3 regions of the Mesobacillus boroniphilus genome follow, and region 1 is predicted to be linked to each of the others. Evidence: a T-box and tRNA genes for the amino acid it is inferred to sense, from the RefSeq annotation. Region 1 holds a T-box; the other regions hold tRNA genes.
The links. The T-box of region 1 lies ahead of argS (arginine--tRNA ligase). A T-box ahead of a tRNA ligase gene usually reads a tRNA of that ligase, here a tRNA-Arg.
Positions count from the first base shown of each region.

Region 2: it has a tRNA-Arg gene. The T-box ahead of argS (arginine--tRNA ligase) is inferred to sense a tRNA for this amino acid. The anticodon was not compared.
Region 3: it has a tRNA-Arg gene. The T-box ahead of argS (arginine--tRNA ligase) is inferred to sense a tRNA for this amino acid. The anticodon was not compared.

Region 1 is NZ_QTKX01000001.1:1,574,997-1,581,910, forward strand. Features, by position in the region: gene DYI25_RS07990 (hypothetical protein) at 1-5, opposite strand, end outside; gene DYI25_RS07995 (HesB/YadR/YfhF family protein) at 161-457, shown strand; gene argS (arginine--tRNA ligase) at 496-2,193, opposite strand; T-box leader at 2,233-2,443, opposite strand; gene DYI25_RS08005 (GNAT family N-acetyltransferase) at 2,533-3,006, opposite strand; gene DYI25_RS08010 (hypothetical protein) at 3,300-4,139, opposite strand; gene DYI25_RS08015 (RNA polymerase sigma factor) at 4,195-4,812, opposite strand; gene DYI25_RS08020 (OsmC family protein) at 4,861-5,130, opposite strand; gene DYI25_RS08025 (hypothetical protein) at 5,131-5,331, opposite strand; gene DYI25_RS08030 (hypothetical protein) at 5,535-5,672, shown strand; gene DYI25_RS08035 (hypothetical protein) at 5,773-6,210, shown strand; gene DYI25_RS08040 (LysE/ArgO family amino acid transporter) at 6,339-6,914, opposite strand, start outside.
Region 2 is NZ_QTKX01000001.1:2,304,329-2,311,242, forward strand. Features, by position in the region: gene ilvB (acetolactate synthase large subunit) at 1-872, opposite strand, end outside; T-box leader at 959-1,212, opposite strand; gene ilvE (branched-chain-amino-acid transaminase) at 1,269-2,171, opposite strand; tRNA gene DYI25_RS11805 (tRNA-Arg) at 2,557-2,633, opposite strand; gene DYI25_RS11810 (metallophosphoesterase) at 2,756-3,280, opposite strand; gene DYI25_RS11815 (XTP/dITP diphosphatase) at 3,273-3,878, opposite strand; gene rph (ribonuclease PH) at 3,892-4,647, opposite strand; gene DYI25_RS11825 (GerMN domain-containing protein) at 4,770-5,840, opposite strand; gene racE (glutamate racemase) at 5,977-6,774, opposite strand; gene DYI25_RS11835 (MarR family winged helix-turn-helix transcriptional regulator) at 6,785-6,914, opposite strand, start outside.
Region 3 is NZ_QTKX01000002.1:602,621-609,534, reverse strand. Features, by position in the region: gene DYI25_RS15780 (sugar-binding transcriptional regulator) at 44-1,069, opposite strand; gene DYI25_RS15775 (glutaredoxin family protein) at 1,191-1,451, opposite strand; gene rpoN (RNA polymerase factor sigma-54) at 1,625-2,968, opposite strand; gene DYI25_RS15765 (hypothetical protein) at 3,147-3,461, opposite strand; gene DYI25_RS15760 (hypothetical protein) at 3,653-4,003, opposite strand; tRNA gene DYI25_RS15755 (tRNA-Arg) at 4,292-4,363, opposite strand; gene clpP (ATP-dependent Clp endopeptidase proteolytic subunit ClpP) at 4,705-5,310, shown strand; gene DYI25_RS15745 (HPr family phosphocarrier protein) at 5,376-5,633, opposite strand; gene whiA (DNA-binding protein WhiA) at 5,655-6,602, opposite strand; gene DYI25_RS15735 (gluconeogenesis factor YvcK family protein) at 6,715-6,914, opposite strand, start outside.

The DNA of each region.
Region 1 (6,914 bases):
TTCACTGGGCGGACCTCCATCGCTTGTCGCGGCTGAACGAGGCGCTTGCGCTTTTTGTTTTTTTTGACACTTTCATGACATCTCCAAAACTGTGACATAAAGCACGGCAACCAGTACCTTTCAGGTTTTACAATAAAACTAACGAAAGGATGGTGCTAAGATGACAATTAAGATTGATCAAAACGCATACAAATGGTTTGAAAAGGAATTTGATTCACCAAAACCGTTTCACATCCGCCTTTACCCTCTATATGCCGGGTTTGGCGACAAGAATAAGGGCTATAGCCTGGCATTCTCGCTTGAAGCACCCGATATTGCCGCCGAACAGCAAGAGATTGATGGAATTACCTTTTATGTCGAAGCAAACGATACATGGTTTTTTGATGAAACAGATGTAGAATTAAAGTACAGCGACTCCGCTGGTGAAATATTCGCCAATTATATAGAACACAATTGAAACTAATTAGAGTCCCTGATATAATCCAGGGACTCTTTCTACATTTCTTTTGGAGCTTTGATGCCAAGCATTCTAAGTCCTTCTTCAAGGACAATACTAACAGCATGGACCAATTGGAGTCGTGCATTCTTTTCTGTATCATCTCCAAGAATCCGGACTTCTCCGTAGTATTTATTAAAGGCCTTGGACAGATTAAGGACATATTTAGCAATTTGTGATGGATCATTTCTCTCGATCGCTCTCTCGATTATATACGGGAATGATTGAAGCTCAGTTATTACTGGCCATTCAGCAACAGCTGCCAGATTGTCGTCCCCATTCGTATCTTCAAATCCCCCCTTTTTCAACAACGATTGTGCCCGGGCATTTGTATATTGAACATAAGGTCCTGTTTCGCCTTCGACCTTTAACATCTCTTCCAGGACGAATTCGATATCGTTCATACGGAAATTCTTAAGATCATGAAAAACAATTGCTCCGGTACCGACCATTTTCGCAATATCAGTTTTATTAGCCAAAGAAGGATTTTTTTCTTCTATATTCTTTTCCGCCAACTGAATGGAATCTTTTAGAACACCTTCAAGCAGAACTACCTTGCCTTTTCTTGTGGACATTTTCTTGCCGTCCTTTAACATCATGCCAAACGGAACATGAGTAATACCATCCGCCCAAGGTAAGTCCATTTTTGTAAGCACTGCTTTTAACTGTTTAAAGTGAAGGGTTTGCTCATTACCAACTACATATATAGATTTCACAAAAGAATACTCTTCGAACCTGTACAATGCTGCAGCTAAATCTCGTGTAGCGTACAAGGTTGCGCCATCCGACTTTTTTATAAGACATGGTGGAAGTTCTGTGTCATCCAATTTAACTACTTGTGCACCATCAGAATCTTCAAGCAGCCCCCTTTCTCTTAGCATTTCAACGATTGGTTCCATTTTGTCATTATAAAAAGCTTCTCCAGCATATGAATCAAATTCAATCCCCATAAGGTCATATATCTTCTTAAACTCCTTCAATGATTCATCCTTGAACCATTTCCAAAGCTTAAGTGCTTCAGCATCCCCATTTTCCAGACGCCTGAACCAGTCGCGACCCTCTTGTTCAAGCTCTAGTTGACTTTCTGCGGCTTCATGAAATGTTATATAGAGCGCAAGCAGCTCCTGTATCGGGTTCTCCTTCACTTTTTCCTCTTTGCCCCAAAGTTTATACGCCGTGATGAGTTTGCCAAACTGAGTTCCCCAGTCTCCTAGATGGTTGATTTTCACTGTCTTGTATCCGCATTTTTCATATAAAAGGGATAGTGAATTCCCTATAACAGTTGACCGCAGATGGCCCATGGAAAAGGGTTTCGCGATATTGGGAGATGAAAGATCAATTGTCACAGTCTGATTTTCACCAATATCAAGGTCACCATAATGATTCTTCTTTTGCCGAATTTCATATAAAAGGTCTTTGGCAACTTCTGTCTTATTTAAAAACGCATTTATATACGCGCCGACTGGTTCGAAACGTTCTATTGATCCAACAGCTCGGCTTTGCAATCGTGCACTTATCTCTTTGGCAATTTCAACTGGTGGCTTTCTCATGGTTTTTGCCAGTTGGAAGCACGGAAAAGCTAAGTCTCCCTGGTGCAAGAATTTCGGCTTCTCGATTAACCGCTCTATTTCATAAGAAGAAAGAACCCCATCTATCTCAGCGGCAAGCAATTCTGAATACAGTTTTACATAATCCATTAAATAACCCCCTAAAAAATAAAAAACTCCCGTCTCTATATAAGAGACGAGAGTTTTCCCGCGGTACCACTCCAATTGTTCCAAAGTTCGGAACCTTCTTTCATTGATAACGGGTAAATCCCGGCCAGCCATACTCCATTCAGGCAGGCATCTCAAAAGTGCGCTTCATTATTCTCCTGCACCAGGCTTCCACCGTCCCTGGCTCGCTGTAGCAAGCTAGAATAATTACTCTCTTCATCATCGATTAGATATTTTTACCATTATAAACAACGACCAAGTTATTTTGCAATCATTAATTTTGGGAATCTATCGATATTACAAAGATAAGTTTTCAAAAATCTACTTAACGTTTAATCCTGTGACGAATTCTTGGATTGAACGATTGTGATCATCAAACATTTCAATATAATTACCGCCAGTATAATCGCCAATCACTTTCCGCCAAAAGTTTCTCGCCGGCTCATTTTTCTCTACCTGGGTAATACTCCATTTTCCAGGGAATTGGTCGAACAGCTTGATGGCCGCAATCTTGCCAAATCCCCTACGGTAGAATTTCCTCATGATAAAAAACTCAAGAATGACATTGGGATTTCCGCTTTCGACCATAGCAAAACCTGCAAGTTCCCCATCATGAATTATAAAAAAAGCATGTAAATCAGCTTCATTCAAATACGGCTTCAAATCAAACGGAGCAAAGCTGCCATTCTCTTCAAGCTTGATATCCTGAAAAACGGTAAACTCATAAATATAAAATTGAATTAAATTTTGAAGAATTACTTCATCCTCTTGTTTCACTCGCACTAAATCAATCACATGGATTCTCCTTCTATACAACAAGGTTTTATAATTAGGCTCTTTTCTCAAACTTTGTTGCTATTGACTACAAAATAGGAGTGAATGAACTATTTTTCTTCTCAAAGCAGCCCTTTTTATGAGAAAAGAGCATGCAAACAAAATACCGAACCGCAAAATAGCATTATATTGCGTTAAAATCGGCATTAGGATTTTAACAACAATCCTACGAAAACAGCCTATAATTAATAATTCTTTCCTTTATAAAGAAAACCCTTTTTATATCAAAAAAGAGAAGTTAATTATAGAATCCTTTATTCCTCTCTGTTTGGATAAGAATATATATAAATAATTTCTTGTCCAATGATTGAGATATTAACGATTTCCAATCCATCATTCGATTCAAAAGTATGTGACGAACCGCCATCGTTAATTTGCTTCCATCCTCCTGTCGATTTAATCTTATCCAAATAATCGCTATAGTTTTGGGAATGGCTCCCTTGTTCCCATACGTATTTTTCTGTGTTCCCGGTAAGTTCTACTGGTTTTAAGCCAACTGGATAAGGAAGATTTCCGTAACCATGGGTAACATAAAGCTGCTGATCATGACGATATGGTTTCGGTTTAAAGAAATCTAAAGATGAAATGATCTGGAAGATTTCCGCGTATTCAAGCTTTGGATAGTCAAAACTGAAATGAATGGTCTCCTGGCCTGCCTCCACGAAGAAATGGTATCGGAGGCTCACATCCATCATTTTAACGTGTTCGATATACAAAGTTGTTGGATATGGAAAGTTGTCCATTTCCTTTGCCATATTCATAGCCCTGGTATTGATGATTTTATCTTTCTCTCCATCAGTGACAAACCCAGCCATTCCGACTTGTTCAGGGTTGCCTTCTTCAAAAAAAGCAAAATCCCCCTCTTTCTTTTCGCTATATACACTTTCTAAATCCCATTTAAAGCTCAAATCATTTATCGTATGTGACTGACCTATCCGTTCGGTATATTGATAATGCTTTTGCAACTGGATCAGCAAACCTGCGGAAATGAATAAAAAGAGTGCGGTAAGCACAATGTTTTTCCACTCAATAATTCTATATTTCTCTTTTTGTCCAGCTTGTGTACCGATCGATGACTTGATTTTATTTCTCATCCTATTTTTTTCCTCTTCTCCCGGAGTGACTGACCTAAGGAGATCCCAATTTTTATCAGAGTCTCTTCTCAAAATATCCGCCCCCTTCCTCATCATTCTTTTTTTTCAATGCAGCTAACCCTCTAGATAATGTTTTTCTGATTTTTGATTCAGACCATCCCAGGATTTCAGCAATTTCCTTTGTAGAACACTCTTCAATTTTTTTCAAAGTAATCACAAGTCTGTAGTTTGGTTTAAGCTGCTGGATTGCTTCCAATGTTCTCTCTATCGTATCTTTGTTTTCAATATACTGTTCAATGTTAAAAGGTGACTGGATCTCTGGGTCTTTGGAAAATAATGAAAAAACCCTCTTTCTTCTTCTCTTGCGTATTTCATCTATTACGAGATACTTTGCTATACTAAAAAGCCAGGTATTCACGTTCGTTCTATTTTCGAATTTCTCAAAGGATTTAAAGGCACGCAAAAAAGTGTCATGTACCAAGTCCTCGCAGCATTGACGGTCTCCCATCATGTAAAAAATAAACCGGTAAATATCTTTATAATATATCTCATACCATTCCATTACCTGTTGTTCTTTAATATTATCCTTAATTTCCCCCACCTCATTTCCGCTATCTATACGATTAGTCGAAGCAGTTTGAAAAGTGTGACACATATTTTCTCCTTTTTCCATTATAAGTAAAAATGAGCCCACATCTTTTTAAGATGTGGGCTCATTTCACTAGTATTCTTCAATCTCCCAAGTATGTGTGAACTGGATACAGCCTTTTAATGTTTGTGCAACTGGACATCCTTGTTCGAAAACATTTAATGCTCTTTCGGCAGCTTCACTTTTACCGGCCGGGACCTTAAGTTCATAGTGGCAGCTGATTTTCGTTATTTTCAATACTCCTTCTGGTGCTTCAATTGTACCTTGCACCTTTGCCAGAACTTTATCGGGGGAAGTTGGTATTTTACGCGCCTCCAGCGCGCCAGATAGGGTTCCTACCAGTCAGCCGCCTGCTGCGGAAACAATATGGTCAAGCGTTGATGGATATTCTACTTCTGGATTCACACCATAGAACTGCTTTACACCACCATGGACGCCAAAAAGCAATGGCTCACTAAACCCATCAATATAAGCCTCTCTGATTTTGTTTGGAGTATCTTTTTGGAACACTGTTATCTTCGTTAAGGCGATTGGCTCAGACAATTAAACGATCCCTCCTTGGTTTTCTAACTCCACCATATAAGAAACCGTATTATTTTTCAAACAATTTCCTATTGTTTTGATAAAAGGGCAGCCCGTCTTTATTCTTCTATGATATACAAGCTGATGCTCGTCCGACTTTTTTACATAATATGTTGTTGTAAGGTTCGGATCTTACCTATCTTCTTTAAGGAAGGGGTGAAGAGATGTTAATCACTTCGATTGTTGTTCTTTTGTTGGCGCTTGCTTTAGTCGTTGCGATTTTGTTGGGTCAGGATGCTTTAGCTGATGTCCTATACACTTGCATCGGCGAAGTAATTGCTGTAGAAAACGGAGCTGCTTAATCTCTTTGAAAGATTTGTGACCTGAAGTTCCTTACAGTCTCCCTGGCTATACCGGTAATAGCCGGGGAGATCTTAATAAATGATAGAAAGGGTGTATTTTATGAATGATAAGGAAATAAAGCCGCATATTGACCGCTTAAAAAAAGATCCCTCATTGAGTGAAATACTTAATTTTACCGAGGCAATTATTAAGAAATTACCAGAAGATACAAAGGAGAATGTAACAGAGAATAATATCCCAGCTGTGAAAAATCAATTAAATGCAGATACCCTTAACTCCCTGGTGAAGTCTGCACAAAGTTTTGTAAATCCAACTACTTTATCATTACTCTCCAGGGCCCTAAATCAGTCAGAGATTAAAGATGAAAATCCTGAATCCCCCAACTTAAGACTTGAGATCGAACATCTTTCAGCTGAACTGAGCGAAGTAAAAGAGGAATTGAATCAAATAAAAATCCAGTTAGCAGAACAGAGTCAGCGTTTTGAAGATCTGGAGACAAATGTACAAATCTTAAACGCCGGAGGAGACGGTGAGTAAAAATAGAGTCCTTCATTTTCAACTTTGGAGGACTCTATTTTTCAAGGTAAATGTACGGAGTGGAACGCCCTTAAAAGGAATTCTCTATCAGGAACCTGCAGCAGCTCATTGGATAACACCTTTCTCTTTTAAAAAGTCAATGCCAGATAGATGGCGGTACCCCACATAATCGTAGCGGAAACTTTATTTAAGATACTGTGAAGACCATTCGATTTCCCTAACCTCCCCATCTGATGGCCAACGAAGGCAAGAGCAAAAAACCAAATCCAGGATGTTAAAATACAGGCCAGCGCAAAAGTGATTTTCGCCAAACCTGCATAGTTAAGCGAACTCGTTCCTATCACTCCGATTGTATCCATGATCGCATGGGGATTAAGTAAGGAAACCGAAGCTGCGAATGTTATTTGTTTTTTACGGGAAAAGGCCTCCTGTACTGCCGATACTTCAGAAGGCTTACTCTTCCAAGTTAAATAACCCATGTAGATTAAAAATACGATCCCGGCTGATATAAGCAATGTGTTTAGCCAGGCAAGCTGAAGGACGATAACCGATATTCCCAGAACAGCCAAAGTGATTAAGAGTGTATCACTTATCGAAGCTGTCAGAATAACAGGCAATGCTTTCCTATATTGCTTGTGTATTGATCCTTGATTGAAGACAAATACGTTTTGGACTCCTAACGGAAGGATCAGCCCGAAAGCGAT
Region 2 (6,914 bases), 730 kb from region 1:
AATCTTGCTCCGATATTGATCAGCAGGTCGCAATTATAAAGCGCCATGTTTGCTGCATAGCATCCATGCATCCCGGCCATTCCAAGGAACAGATCATGTCCTGCCGGAAAGCCCCCCAACCCCAATAATGTGTGGACAACATGGAGGTTCTGCTGTTCTGCGTATTCTTTTAACAGGCTCGACGCCTTCGCATGGAGGACACCTGCTCCTGCGAGAATGACCGGCCGCTTTGCCCTGCTGACTGCTTCGGACAGTTTTCTTACCTGAAGGAAATTCGGCTCCATTGTAGGCTGGTAACCAGGGAGATGGATTTCCTCCTCAACTGGCACTGCCGCTACACCCGCTGCAAGGTCCTTTGGGAAATCGATGACAACTGGACCAGGTCTTCCGCTTGTCGCAATATAAAATGCTTCCCTGATAATCCGCGGGATGTCTTTAATATCCCTAACTTGATAGTTGTACTTCGTAATAGGAGTAGTGATGCCAAGAATGTCGGCTTCCTGGAAGGCATCTGTACCAATCACCCCTGTCGCGACCTGGCCCGTGATGACTACCAGCGGCAATGAGTCCATCATCGCATCAGCAATGCCGGTGATGATATTGGTCGCTCCCGGTCCAGATGTAGCAATTACTACGCCTGGTTTTCCGCTGATTCTCGCATATCCTTCCGCTGCATGGATCCCTCCCTGTTCATGCCTTGGCAGCACATGAAGAATTTTAGAATCATAGAGCTTGTCGTAAATCGGAAGGACAGCCCCTCCTGGGTAGCCAAAAATAACTTCGACGTTTTCCTTCTCCAGCGCATTAAGCAGCAAATCGGCACCGCTTACTTCACTCGTTTTAGCCTTTGTTTCCTTCAAGGCAGCTTCCATTTATCGAACCTCCAATTTTTGAACTTTCTGTATTTTTTTCAAAATAAAAAAGCCTATCCATCTCCATATGCCTAAGGTTGCCCAGGCAAAGGGATGGAATAGGCTTTATCTCCTTTTTCCACGGTACCACCCTTATTCACGCATGATGCGTGCACTCGTGACAGCTACAGCTGCCGGTTTTGATAACAAGTGCCAAGCACTCGACCAGTTTTACTAAGATTCTTTTCAAACTGGTGCTCCAGGGTGAGTTCATTTATCGCGGCATCACCGGTTTCCAGCTATCCCGGCTCTCTGTTCATGCTGATCGCGATAAATTACTTGTCCCTGTCCTCGCTTTATCCTTATGAAATTAGACTGTTTCGTTGTTGCTTTTCGTATGAAATCTAAATTCTTTAATCAACTGACTTGATGAGCTTTTTCCGGGTAAACCTGGATACCATCTACAACAACTCTTGCCCTGAACTCACGCAGGATATTTTGTGTATGCTGTCCTGGTACTCCATCGCCGATGACTCTGCCATCTACTTTAACGACTGCAATTACTTCTGCTGCAGTCCCGGTAAGGAATACCTCATCGGCTGTGTATACATCATGGCGGGTAAATGGCTCCTCCTTGACCTCGTACCCAAGATTTTTGGCGATCTCAATTACCGCATTCCTGGTGATTCCTTCTAGTGCTCCTACATACCCTGGCGGAGTGAGGAAGCTATTACCTCTTACGATAAAAATATTATCTGCAGAACCTTCAGCAACATAGCCCTGGTCATTTAGCATGAGCGCCTCACTTACATTTGCCAGATGTGCTTCGATTTTTACAAGAACATTATTTAAATAATTCAGTGACTTCACTTTTGGGCTTAAGACATCTGGACGATTCCTTCTTGTTGCGACCGTTACAATATCCAGTCCGCGCTCATATAACTCTTTTGGGAAAATAGCCAGGGGCTCAACAATGACGACCACATTTGCTTTCGGGCATTTATAGGGATCGAGCCCAAGGTCCCCTACACCCCTGGAAACGACGATCCGGATATAAGCATCTCTCAATTGATTCCGTTCCACTGTCTCGACAACCAGGTCAGTGAAATCCTCCTTAGAGTGTGGCATGTTCAGCATGATGGATTTTGCTGACCGGTATAGTCGATCCATATGTTCTTCCATCCTGAAAATATTGCCGCTGTATACCCGTATCCCTTCAAAAATACCGTCTCCGTATAAAAATCCATGATCATATACCGAAACCTTAGCATTTTCCTTGGTGACAAATTCACCGTTTAAGTAGATCCACTGATCGGGCACAATAAACACTCCTTTAATGAATAGACGCTTTAAATTATTAAATTCACGGGTTAAAAAAATACAGTTTTACATTATCCAAAAATTAATATAAAACTATGTGACGCTTTCGATGCATTCAAGTTGTTTTTTTTATTTGAGGATTATCTTACGCCCAATTTTCACCCTCGTCAACACCCTTTTTCTAAATTATTTGATAATTTAGATTAGTTAGTTTATTTGTATACGCTTACATTGTTGATATATTCACATTTATAAAAAAATAAATTTTTTCTTTTAACCCCATATTTTGTCTTCTTTCCCGCGAGTGGGTAAGATCATTATTTTCCGGGGGCAGGACAAAAAAAACTCACCTTTCAAAAAGGTGAGTTAAGGTATGTAGTTTAAATGGCGTCCCAGGAGAGATTCGAACTCCCGACCGTACGCTTAGAAGGCGTATGCTCTATCCAACTGAGCTACTGGGACTTGGTTGTTTTTTAAAGACAAGATTTATTATATTAGGCAAATAACTAAATGTCAATAAAAAATGAAAACTTTTTTTCTGAGGGAAACCTGCTGACTCCCCTCAGAAAATCATTATAGTAGTTTTAGCTCGTTTTGTGAAGTGAAAACTCCTGCCTTAGCTCAGTCATCTCACCGTTTCCATAGTCATAGATCCGCAATATTGCTTTTCCGTTTTCCAGCTCGAGGATCGCATAGCTTCTTTCAGTCCTGCCGCGTGGAAGTCTTATACTTCCCGGATTGATGAAAAGTACGTCATCTACCATTTCTGCTCCTAGCAAATGTGAATGCCCAAAGCATACGATATCTGCCTGCAGTTCTTTTGCCTTATAATATAAGTTTACGAGTGTAGACTTAACTGAGTATAGATGCCCATGTGTCACAAAAATTTTCACGCCATTTATCATATGAATTTCGTCATCAGGAAAGTTGCCATAAAAATCACAATTCCCCTTCACCGAATTGAAATTCACAATAGCAGCATCGCTTTCAGAAAGCTCTGAGTCACCGCAGTGAATCATCAAGTCCACATCATTGCCATGCAGCTTTTCAATTCCCTCAAGCACCTCTGTTGACCCATGACTATCACTGACAATCAGCAGCCTACTCATGGCTTTCCCCACGCTTTTGTAGAAGATCATCCAGTTTTCTGATCGCATTGGCCCGGTGGCTGATTTTGTTTTTTTCATCTGAAGCCAATTCGGCCATAGCTTTTCCCTCTGTTTCTACGTAGAAAATCGGATCATAGCCAAAACCATTGGTACCCCGTCTTTCATTCAGGATTCTTCCTTCACATGTCCCGAAAACAGTCAATGTCTCTTTACCTGGCTCTGCCATTGCGAGTGCGCAGCAGAATCTTGCGGTACGCTCACTTTCTGGCACACCCTGTAGTTCATCAAGAACTTTGTCGATGTTGTTTTCATCATTTTTTTCAGAACCTGCGTAACGTGCCGAATACACCCCTGGACGTCCTTCCAATGCGTCAATTTCAAGCCCAGAATCATCCGCAATCACTCGTACACCAAGATTATTAGCGATTGTCTCCGCTTTTAAGATGGCGTTCTCCTCAAAAGTTGAGCCTGTTTCTTCTACATCTTCAATCTCTGCGTAATCGAGCAAAGTTTTTACCACCAACCCTTTTGGCAAAAAAAGCTTCTCGAACTCTTTTGCTTTTCCTTTATTTTTTGTCGCGATTATGACTGATTCCATTTTGAGATCTCCCCTATCTCTGTTTTGCACCCTCGATCTTGGCTGCCAATTCTTCGCCTAGTGCTTCCTTCTGTTTTTCGAAGAGTTCTGTTATACCTTCTTGTGCTGCCTTTAAAAGTTCCTGCAGCTGGCTGTATGAAAAAGTAGCTTCTTCTCCAGTCCCCTGCAACTCAACGAATTCGCCATTGCCTGTCATGACAACATTCATGTCGACATGAGCAGCGGAATCCTCGACATAATTCAAATCAACAACAACCTCGCCGTTCTTCAAAACCCCAACACTCGTCGCAGCTAGAAAATCAGTAACAGGAAAAGCTGACAATTTCTTTTGCTTGCTCAGCTTCTCAAGAGCCATAGCCATCGCTACAAAAGCTCCTGTGATTGAAGCAGTACGGGTACCGCCATCTGCCTGGATAACATCACAATCGACCCAAACAGTACGCTCGCCTATAGCCTCAAGATTTACGACTGCGCGCAGCGCTCTGCCGATCAAGCGCTGGATTTCCATCGTCCTTCCGGAAATCTTGCCTTTTGCCGCTTCACGTATATTCCTCTGTTCTGTAGCACGCGGCAGCATAGAATACTCTGCCGTAATCCATCCTTTCCCCTCACCCCTCATGAACGGAGGAACGCGTTCCTCGATGCTGGCAGTACATATCACTTTCGTATCTCCAACAGCGATCAACACAGAACCTTCTGGATGTTTTAAATAATCAGTTTCAATATGTATCGGTCTTAATTGCAAGGGTTCACGCCCATCAAATCGCATTTAAAAAGCCCTCCTTAGCATGATAAAAGGCAGGCAGGCTGCCTGGAAAAAACAATAAATAAGAGGCAGGAAATACGCCTGCCTCTTTGAATGTCTTTAATTAGTATATCAAAATTTTGCTATTAAAAACTACCTGTGTTTACTTTTTCAGGCCTTGTAACCGGCTCAGCCAGTTTTTCCCCCGACTCTGTCAATACATCTGCCTTCCCATCCACCGTAAGGGCAACACTCTCAACGCCCGTCTGTTCTGTTAATGACAGTACAAGTGAATTTAGCAGGTGTTTAGAAACCATTTTTTCTTCAAAGTTACCGTAAATCGATTCATTGAAGTTCAGAGTTACCTTTCCATCCTCAACCATAGGTGTGTCAAGCAGCTTCACACCAGACTGGAATTCCGACAGAAGATTGGATGCATACGCAGGACCTTCAACAAGCTCGTTTACGATTGCGGTAATGTTATCCTTAACATCATTGCTGACGCGCTTTGTTACAGGAACATAATAATACGCGCCTTCCTCACCGCCAATATAATAAACCGTGACTGCTTTAGTATTTGTGATATCAACGACATCGGAATTATCCACGTTAATGCCATCCGCACGGCTCAATTCTCCTCCAATCGGAGTACCGCCTACAGGCATAGCTTCAAGAGGCGTGCCATTCATCTGAAGCTTCACTTCATCGACTGTGTCGAACTGGGTAAGCGTCCATGTCACAGCCTGTAGGATCTTCTTCTCATCCTCTTTTTTATAGGTTGCGAATTCTTTTGAAAAATCAACTGTTGCGGTTCCGTCCTCGATGTTCACTGTCATTTGTGTGTCAGCTGGAAGGACGGCCCTGAAGCCATTTGGAAGCATTTGCTCGACAGGTCCATTCATCACAAGGTATTCCAGTGCCTGTTTGGCGACACTTTCTGTTCTAGGAAGGCCCAATGTCTGTGAAACGACATACCCGTTTTTGTCGATCAAATACAGTTCTGTCTGGATGGACGTCTCAACAGCTTCTTTTCCATCCTCTTTTGTTTCTGTAGAAACATTTTCATCAAGCGTCTCCCCATCTTCCATGAAAGTTACATCCTGGGGAGGATCTATTTTCTTCTTTTCCTCGCCCCCGAACAGTCCACAGCCAGATAGGAATACCGTAGTTGCCAATGTAGCAGCTGTAACGACCACAGCCTTTTTATTTTTTGACATATAAATCCCTCCAAAGACAGTTTGTACTAATATGTATACGAGCCTTTGGATATTTTAGACCGTCTTTTGGGAAGATTTTTGAGAATAAAAAGAATTAAACTGCAAATAAAAAGACCTCCGTTTCCGGAAGCCATGATTATCCTAATTTAATTTTCTCAACGATTTCAATCGGCCTCTCCAGCCACTGGGATGCTATGGAGGAAAAAATCGTTCTGGAGCCTGTCATGTAATATGAATGCTCCGGAAGGTCTTCCCTGTCAGCAAACATGTCGTTATGGCCGAGGATCGTGCTTACCTCGCGCGCTGTTTCCTCGCCGGAACTGATCACTTTGACCTCAGGACCCATAACTTCCTTAATGAGCGGCTCGAGCAAAGGATAGTGGGTGCATCCCAGGATCAATGTATCAAGCCCCTGCCCTTTTAACGGCTGTAGGGTCTCAGTCACCACTTTCTTCGCGACCCGTCCATCATATTCCCCACTTTCTACAAGCGGCACGAATTTAGGGCAAGCGAGTGCTTCAATGGCAGTCTTACGGTTGATAGATTTCAACGCATGCTCGTAGGCACGGCTTTTCACAGTGCCTTCAGTTCCGATAATGCCGATTTTATAATTGTCCGTTACCTTGATTGCTGTCCTCGCGCCCGGCTGGATGACGCCTAACACAGGAATCGAGAGTTCATTCCTTATTTCGTCAAGGACTACCGCGGTCGCTGTATTGCAAGCGATGACAAGCATTTTAATATTCTTTTCCAGCAGGAAACGGGTCATTTGCCAGGTAAATCTCTTCACTTCCTCTACAGGACGAGGCCCGTATGGACAACGGGCCGTATCACCGACATAGATGATCTGTTCATATGGAAGCTGTCTCATGACTTCCTTGGCAACGGTTAGCCCGCCTACTCCTGAATCAATGATTCCTATTGGTCGATTCAAAAAACTCGCCTCATTCTCCACGCATTTCTTGATGTAATTTCGCTAAGCCCTCTTTGAGGGACAATATTTCCTCACCTGAAAAATCCTTCAATACCTCTTGAAGGTACAACTGGCGTTTCTTGATCACTTCATCGATGATC
Region 3 (6,914 bases), on a different contig from region 1:
TTTCCTCCTTTGATTCCTTAAAGGTGTTGTTTATATTAAGGTGTTACCCTTGTAACAATTGTTTAGCGGCTCCTTCATCCGTAATCAGGATGGTTGAGGAAGGTGCCTGTTTCATGTAGGCTCTGATCGCCTTTGCCTTCGACTCTCCTCCGGCAACCGCGACGACATCTCCCACATTTTCAAGATCGTCCAATTGAAGGCCGATCGTCAGTACTTTATGGACGATTTCCCCGGCTTCGTTGAAATAATAGCCGAAAGCCTCGCCAACTGCTTTTCCATCGAGGATCTTATGTAAATCCTCTGGACTGGTATTGCGACGTTCTGCCATTGTAATAGCGTCTCCAATACCGTGTAAAACCATGCTTGCTGATTTGACTAAATTCCAAACCTCATAAATCAGCGGTTCTTTGATAAAGGATTTATAAACCTCCGTGCTGACCTGGTCGGGTACATAAAAGACTCTGTTGCGTGAATTCGTGTTGTCCGCCATGATCGCACAAATCGTGTTTGCCTGATTCTTGACGTCCTCGCCTATTCCGCCCCTTGCCGGGACAAACAGCAGGTCCTTCTCCCCGAAGTCGGGTGTCAACATATCAGCAACAGCCGCCATCGTCGATCCCCCAGTCACAGCAATAATATTCTTGCTTTGGAGGAGATCTCTCATGCAATTGGCTGTAGCGCGCCCCAGCTCACTTTTCACCCATGGTGACCGGTCGCTGTCCCCTGGAACAACAATGACTTTCCGTATGCCCATGCGCTCCTGAAGCTGACGTTCTAAGGTGTTTATACCCATAATGTCTCGCATTACTCTTTCAAGACTTTCCAGTATATCTTTTCCCTCTTGAGTCAGCGTCATTCCCTGAACCGACATCGAAATCAGATTCTGGTCTTTCAAAAACTCCACTTCAGAACGCAATACCCGCTCAGTTAGATTGAGGCTAACTGAAAGGTTTCTCCTGCCGACTGGCTGCATCACGTTTATGTACTGCAGGATGAGGTATCGTTTTTGCATAACTTGCAGTAAATCGGGCAATATTCTTTTTTGAATATCAATGAGCGAATGGTCCATGTTGATATTCTCCTTTTAGTGTTGGACTTCAAATGTCCCGCCAAGACATATTATGTCCCACTTGCGGTAAAAAAAATCACCCCTGCTACAAATTTCATTTTAACAGGAGTGAAAACCTTAATCAACTTATAAACTCAAGGTTTTTTCGTGAAAACGCTTCACTTATGAACTTTTTGTTCACAATGCCATATTGCAGCTCTTCGCCGTCCAATTCTACAACAGGAATCATAATTCCATACTTCTCGACAAGCTTGTCATCAAGGTCGATATTGATCTCTTCTATTGTAAAATTCCAATCTTGCTGGAGTTCCTCCAGGATTTCGCGTGCCGTTTCGCACAAATGGCAGCGCGGACGTGAGTAGAGTTTGACTGTTTTTTTCATTTTAGTCTCCTTAGACTGGTTTCTTAGCCTACTTTGGTGGTTATTCGCAGATTTAGGTGCTTTGTTCGCAAAAAAAGAATTTTGTTCGCAAATCCAGGAGCTTTATTCGCAAAAAAATATACTTATTCGCAAATAATCACTATTCATTCGCAAAACGGAAGAGTTTACCAATTCTAATCAAATCGTTTCCGCTTCGACGATGATGGTATGCCCAACTGGTCCCTGTATTTTGCGACTGTTCTGCGTGAGACGACCATTCCTTCTCGTTCCTCAAGCATTTCTACTAGTTTTTGATCTGAAATGGGCTTCTTTTTATCTTCTTCTTTAATATAGTGCTCGATTGCTGCTTTTACTTTTTGTGAGGAAGCCTGGTCATTCTCTGTCGTGGCTATCGCACTTGTAAAAAATGATTTCAATTCGTATGTGCCGGATGGTGTCTGCATGTATTTTTCCCGGACAGTGCGGCTTACAGTCGATTCGTGGATTTCGAGCTCATCGGCAACTTCCCTCATCGTCATAGGATTCAGATGGGCAGATCCGATCAAAAAGAAATCCCGCTGCTTTTCAATGATTTTCATCGATACTTTCAGCAGCGTTTCCTTCCTTTGTTCCAGGCTGCGCTGAATCCACTGGTAATCCCCCTGCTTTTCCTGAAGGAATTTATTCACTTCAGGGTCCCGGTGCCCAGATAGCTGTCTGAAATATCCGTCATTAAAGGAAACCTTCGGAATCAGCGCGTCAAACACGCTGACTGAAAGCTCGTCACCATCACGCTTGACTACCACGTCAGGCACAATATAGGCAGATTTTTCACGCTGGAAAGTCGCACCTGGTTTTGGATTCAGCTGCTGGATATCGTCATGGACCTTCTGGATGTCCTTCAAACCAACGTTCAGCATTTTCGCAATTGCCTTCCACTTTTTCTCGGCAAAAAGAAGGAAGTGGTCGCGGATAATCGTTATTGCCAGTTCATTTTCTGATGTCCGGCTTTGTCTTATTAATTGAAGCAACAGGCACTCCTGAAGGTCCTTTGCCGCAATACCAGCCGGGTCCAATGACTGGAGTTTGAAGAAAGCGGAATCGATGATTTCTTCCTCCACTCCGAACTTTTCCCCGAGGTTTTCTCTTTCAATGGTCAAGTAACCGTTTTCATCTATGTTTTCAATCAATACTTGTAAAATCAACTTTTCTTCAGGCAACGCTTTTAGCAAATTCAATTGAGAAAGTAGATAGTCTTCGAGCGTGTCACTCTCACCCGAGCCAATCTGCTCAATCAAGTTTTTCTGGTCCCGTTCGAATGTCTTTCTTTTCGTTTTTCGTGTACGGTCCATACTGGCATCAAAATGAGAGATGTTTTTAAAGTCTACTTGCATCAGGGGATTTTCCATTGATTTAGCTTCAAGAAATGCCGCAAGCTCCTGTGCTGAGTATTGCAAGAGTGCGATTGCCTGGGTCAGCTCCTGAGTCATCGCCAATTTTAACGTCTGTTTTTGCCATAAACCAGCTTTCAAATCCATCAAAATCACCCCTGCAATCATTTTACATGATAAACAGGCTTTCGTGTATGGAAAGAATTTGGTATGACATCTACTTCGTGTATATAAAAAACCTCTTGCCTGAAATCAGGCAAGAGGCTTTCAGCAGCAAATTTTAGCCGGATCCTCTAAGATTCCGCTGCTTTCCTAAGATTTCATGTTACCTTCTGCGTCTGATAGATCTGTTTACGGCTGGAGTGTTTCTAATTTGAGTATTGCGGATAGGAGTAGTTGGCGCAGGCGGACAATAATTTCCAGGTTGTGCTCCTACTACTGGCGGTTCTTCTTCAGGTACTACACACTCAGGCAACTCAACTGTATAGTTGATAACAGCACTTGTGCTTGCATCATTCACTGTTTCAGAGTTGATGATAATGTCAATATCCTCACATGTAAGTGTTTCTTCTGGGAATGGATTATCATCAATATTGCATGTAAAACTTCGGTAGGTACAGCTTCCGGGATTGTGAAACATGTCGAATTTTCAGGAACTGTTGCTGTGCAATCAAAAGTGTCGATATCTTCTTCTGGGCATACGCAAGCATCTGGGCATATGATACATGCTGGACCGCAAATAACACCGCAAGCTTCAAGTGGTCCAAATTTTAGTGCTGCACATACTTCCTCATCGACTACTGGCGGCAGGTTAAAGACAAAGGCGAATAATTAGGAACTGCCAGCTTCTAAAAAGCCAAGCCCTTCTGGTTGTTCTGTTCCCAAATCATCAAATTTAAAACCAGTTACCCGCAGACCTTCACTACATGGAGATCCCTCAGGGCAAGGGTCTGGGGCAGTGCCAGGATTTTCAAAGGTTTCACCACTTGTAACTTCGTCCAATGGAATCAAATCTGCCAGATCATCTCCAGTGAAAACCTCACTAATAAAAGCCTCGCCAATAAAATCTAGACAAGGTGCATCAATTCCTAATACCCAATCACTCAAAGCGCTTTCAGCGTCTATTTTGTCGATGCGGTAAATCCACCTATAACCTGTGCCAAAACGTTCGATATCCAGCAAAGTATATGAAACGTTGCATCATCAACTTCAATCAAAACTGGTTCAAAGCACGTGTCAGGCACTTGCTGCAATAACTTAAAATGTGGCATTTACATCTTCCTTTCATAAAATATTGAGGTGGAAATGCACCTCTCTATTGCTCTATGAAAGAGAGCAAATGCTTGTTTAGGTGAATGCTCCTAGTCGTATACACTATTTTGAAAGTAATAGGAAAATCCACATATTGTAGTGGCTGAAAATAAAAAAAATCCCGCTGAGCCAAAATTGGACTCAGCGGGATTTTAATGACGCCCTCGGCAGGAATCGAACCCACATCTCAAGAACCGGAATCTTACGTGCTATCCGTTGCACCACGAGGGCATGTTACAAGTTAGCGTTACGCTTACCTATTATAGGTTAAGTTTTCCCGGTTTGCAAGAATGATTTTTTGGAAGGGCAGCCAGTAAGGTTGTTTAAAAATGACAATCTTGGGTAAGATGGATACGGTACAGTAAATTGGAATATATATTATTGTCGAACAGTTTCTGCAGACTATGCAAGCGATTCGTTTGACCTTTATTGACCATGCGTGTATCATGAAACTACATAGGTGTTCTGGCAAACGAACCAGTTTATGCCAGCCTGCAATTTGCCTTTATAAAGGCAGTAACTGCTTTTTTAAGGGCAGTAAATGATCTTTACGTTAAAGGAGGAAAACAAACATGAACTTGATTCCTACAGTCATTGAACAAACGAATCGGGGCGAAAGGGCATATGATATTTATTCCCGCCTTTTAAAGGATCGCATCATTATGCTGGGAAGCGGGATTGATGACAATGTTGCCAACTCAATCGTAGCTCAGTTGCTTTTCCTGGAAGCTGAAAATCCGGAAAAAGACATCTCCATCTACATTAATAGCCCGGGCGGCAGCATCACTGCCGGTATGGCAATCTACGATACTATGCAGTTCATCAAGCCAGATGTCCAAACAATATGTATCGGTATGGCTGCTTCCATGGGTGCATTCCTTCTCGCTGCTGGTACAAAAGGGAAGCGTTATGCACTTCCGAACGCAGAAGTCATGATTCACCAGCCACTGGGTGGTGCTCAGGGACAGGCGACAGAAATTGAAATCGCTGCGAAGCGCATTCTTTTCCTTCGTGAAAAGCTGAATACAATCCTTTCTGAGCGTACTGGCCAGCCACTTGAAGTCATCTCGAAAGATACTGACCGTGACAACTTCATGACTGCTGACCGTGCGAAGGAATATGGTCTTGTTGACCAGATCATCACTCGCAATGTGCTTGAAGAAAAGAAGGATAAATAATCCGATTTAAAAACTCGCTCTTTAAAGGGAGCGAGTTTTTGTTTTTTCAACCTTATTTTATAGGATTAGTTTTCTTTCTGGATATATTCAGCGAGCTTTTCCACTGCTTCTTCCTCATCATTGCCTTCTGCGATCAGGTTCACGGATGCGCCAGCACTAACGGCAAGGCTCATCAATCCCATGATGCTCTTCGCGTTCACCTTTTTTCCGTCCTTCTCTAGAAATATATCAGATGAGAACCTGTTTGCTTCTTGCACGAACAACGCCGCAGGGCGAGCCTGTAAACCAGTTTTCAATTTTACTTCCACCTGTTTTTCCACCATTGCTTTTCCTCCTCTAACCCTCTATTTATTTGTAATTTGTCCGGCACGCAGTTTATCCGCAATTTCATCGATCTTTCGCAGCCGGTGATTGATTCCTGATTTGCTGATTGTTCCACCGCTTACCATCTCGCCCAACTCTTTAAGGGTGACATCCTGGTAATCGACACGGAGCTGAGCGATTTCCCTCAGCTTTTCCGGTAAAATTTGCAGGCCGACTGTATCCCTTATGAAGCGGATATTCTCTACCTGTCGTAGTGCAGCACCAATTGTTTTATTCAAGTTAGCTGTTTCACAATTCACGAGGCGATTAACCGAGTTTCTCATGTCGCGGACAATCCGGATATCCTCGAATCGCAGCAACGCATTATGTGCACCAACGATGTTCAAAAACTCAGTGATTTTTTCCGCTTCCTTCAAATATGTGATGAAGCCTTTTTTTCGCTCAAGCGTTTTACTGTTCAACCCGAACGTATTCATCAGCTCACATAATGAGTGATTATGTTCCTGATACATGGAGGCAATCTCCAAATGATAGGAGGATGTTTCCGGGTTGTTCACAGAACCTCCCGCAAGGAAAGCGCCTCTTAGATAAGAACGCTTACAACATTTCTTTTTCACTAGTTCAGGCGATATGTCATAAATTATTTCAAAACCTTCTCCTAATATCTTTAAATCCTCCAGAATTTCCCTGGCTGATTCCTTAAGGCGGACAATATAAACATTATTTTTTTTCAGCCGCATCTTTTTGCGCACAAGGAGCTCTACCTGAACCTGATAACTTTTTTTGATCAAGGTATAGATACGCCTGGCAATCGCGGCATTTTCCGTCTGTATGTCTACGATGAGTTTGCGATTTGAGAAGGAAAGGGAACCATTCATCCGGATTAAAGCGGACAGTTCCGCGTCGGCGCAGCAGCCCTTCACGTCTATATTCGTGAGTTCCTTTTTTGTTTCCGAAGCGAACGACACCTTCTCACCCCCTGTTATTTAGCGCTGACACCCTGGCAAGCCAGCGCAGCAGCTGTCTTTTTTATTTTTTTGCTCAATGCATTCAAAAGAGACAAACGCTTGCATCATATATTTACGCGTTATATCTCTTTTTGGTTTCATTTATTATCATAGAATATAAAATTTCTGAAACTTTTTTCGTGTCATGCCTGATGACATTGCCATCCAGCTCAGCGATTTCATCCTGGACGACTTCAATCCCTAATGACATCAGCCGGTCAAGGTCAAAATGGACAGGCTGGGCAAGCTCTTCCTTATAACGTAGTTCAACAT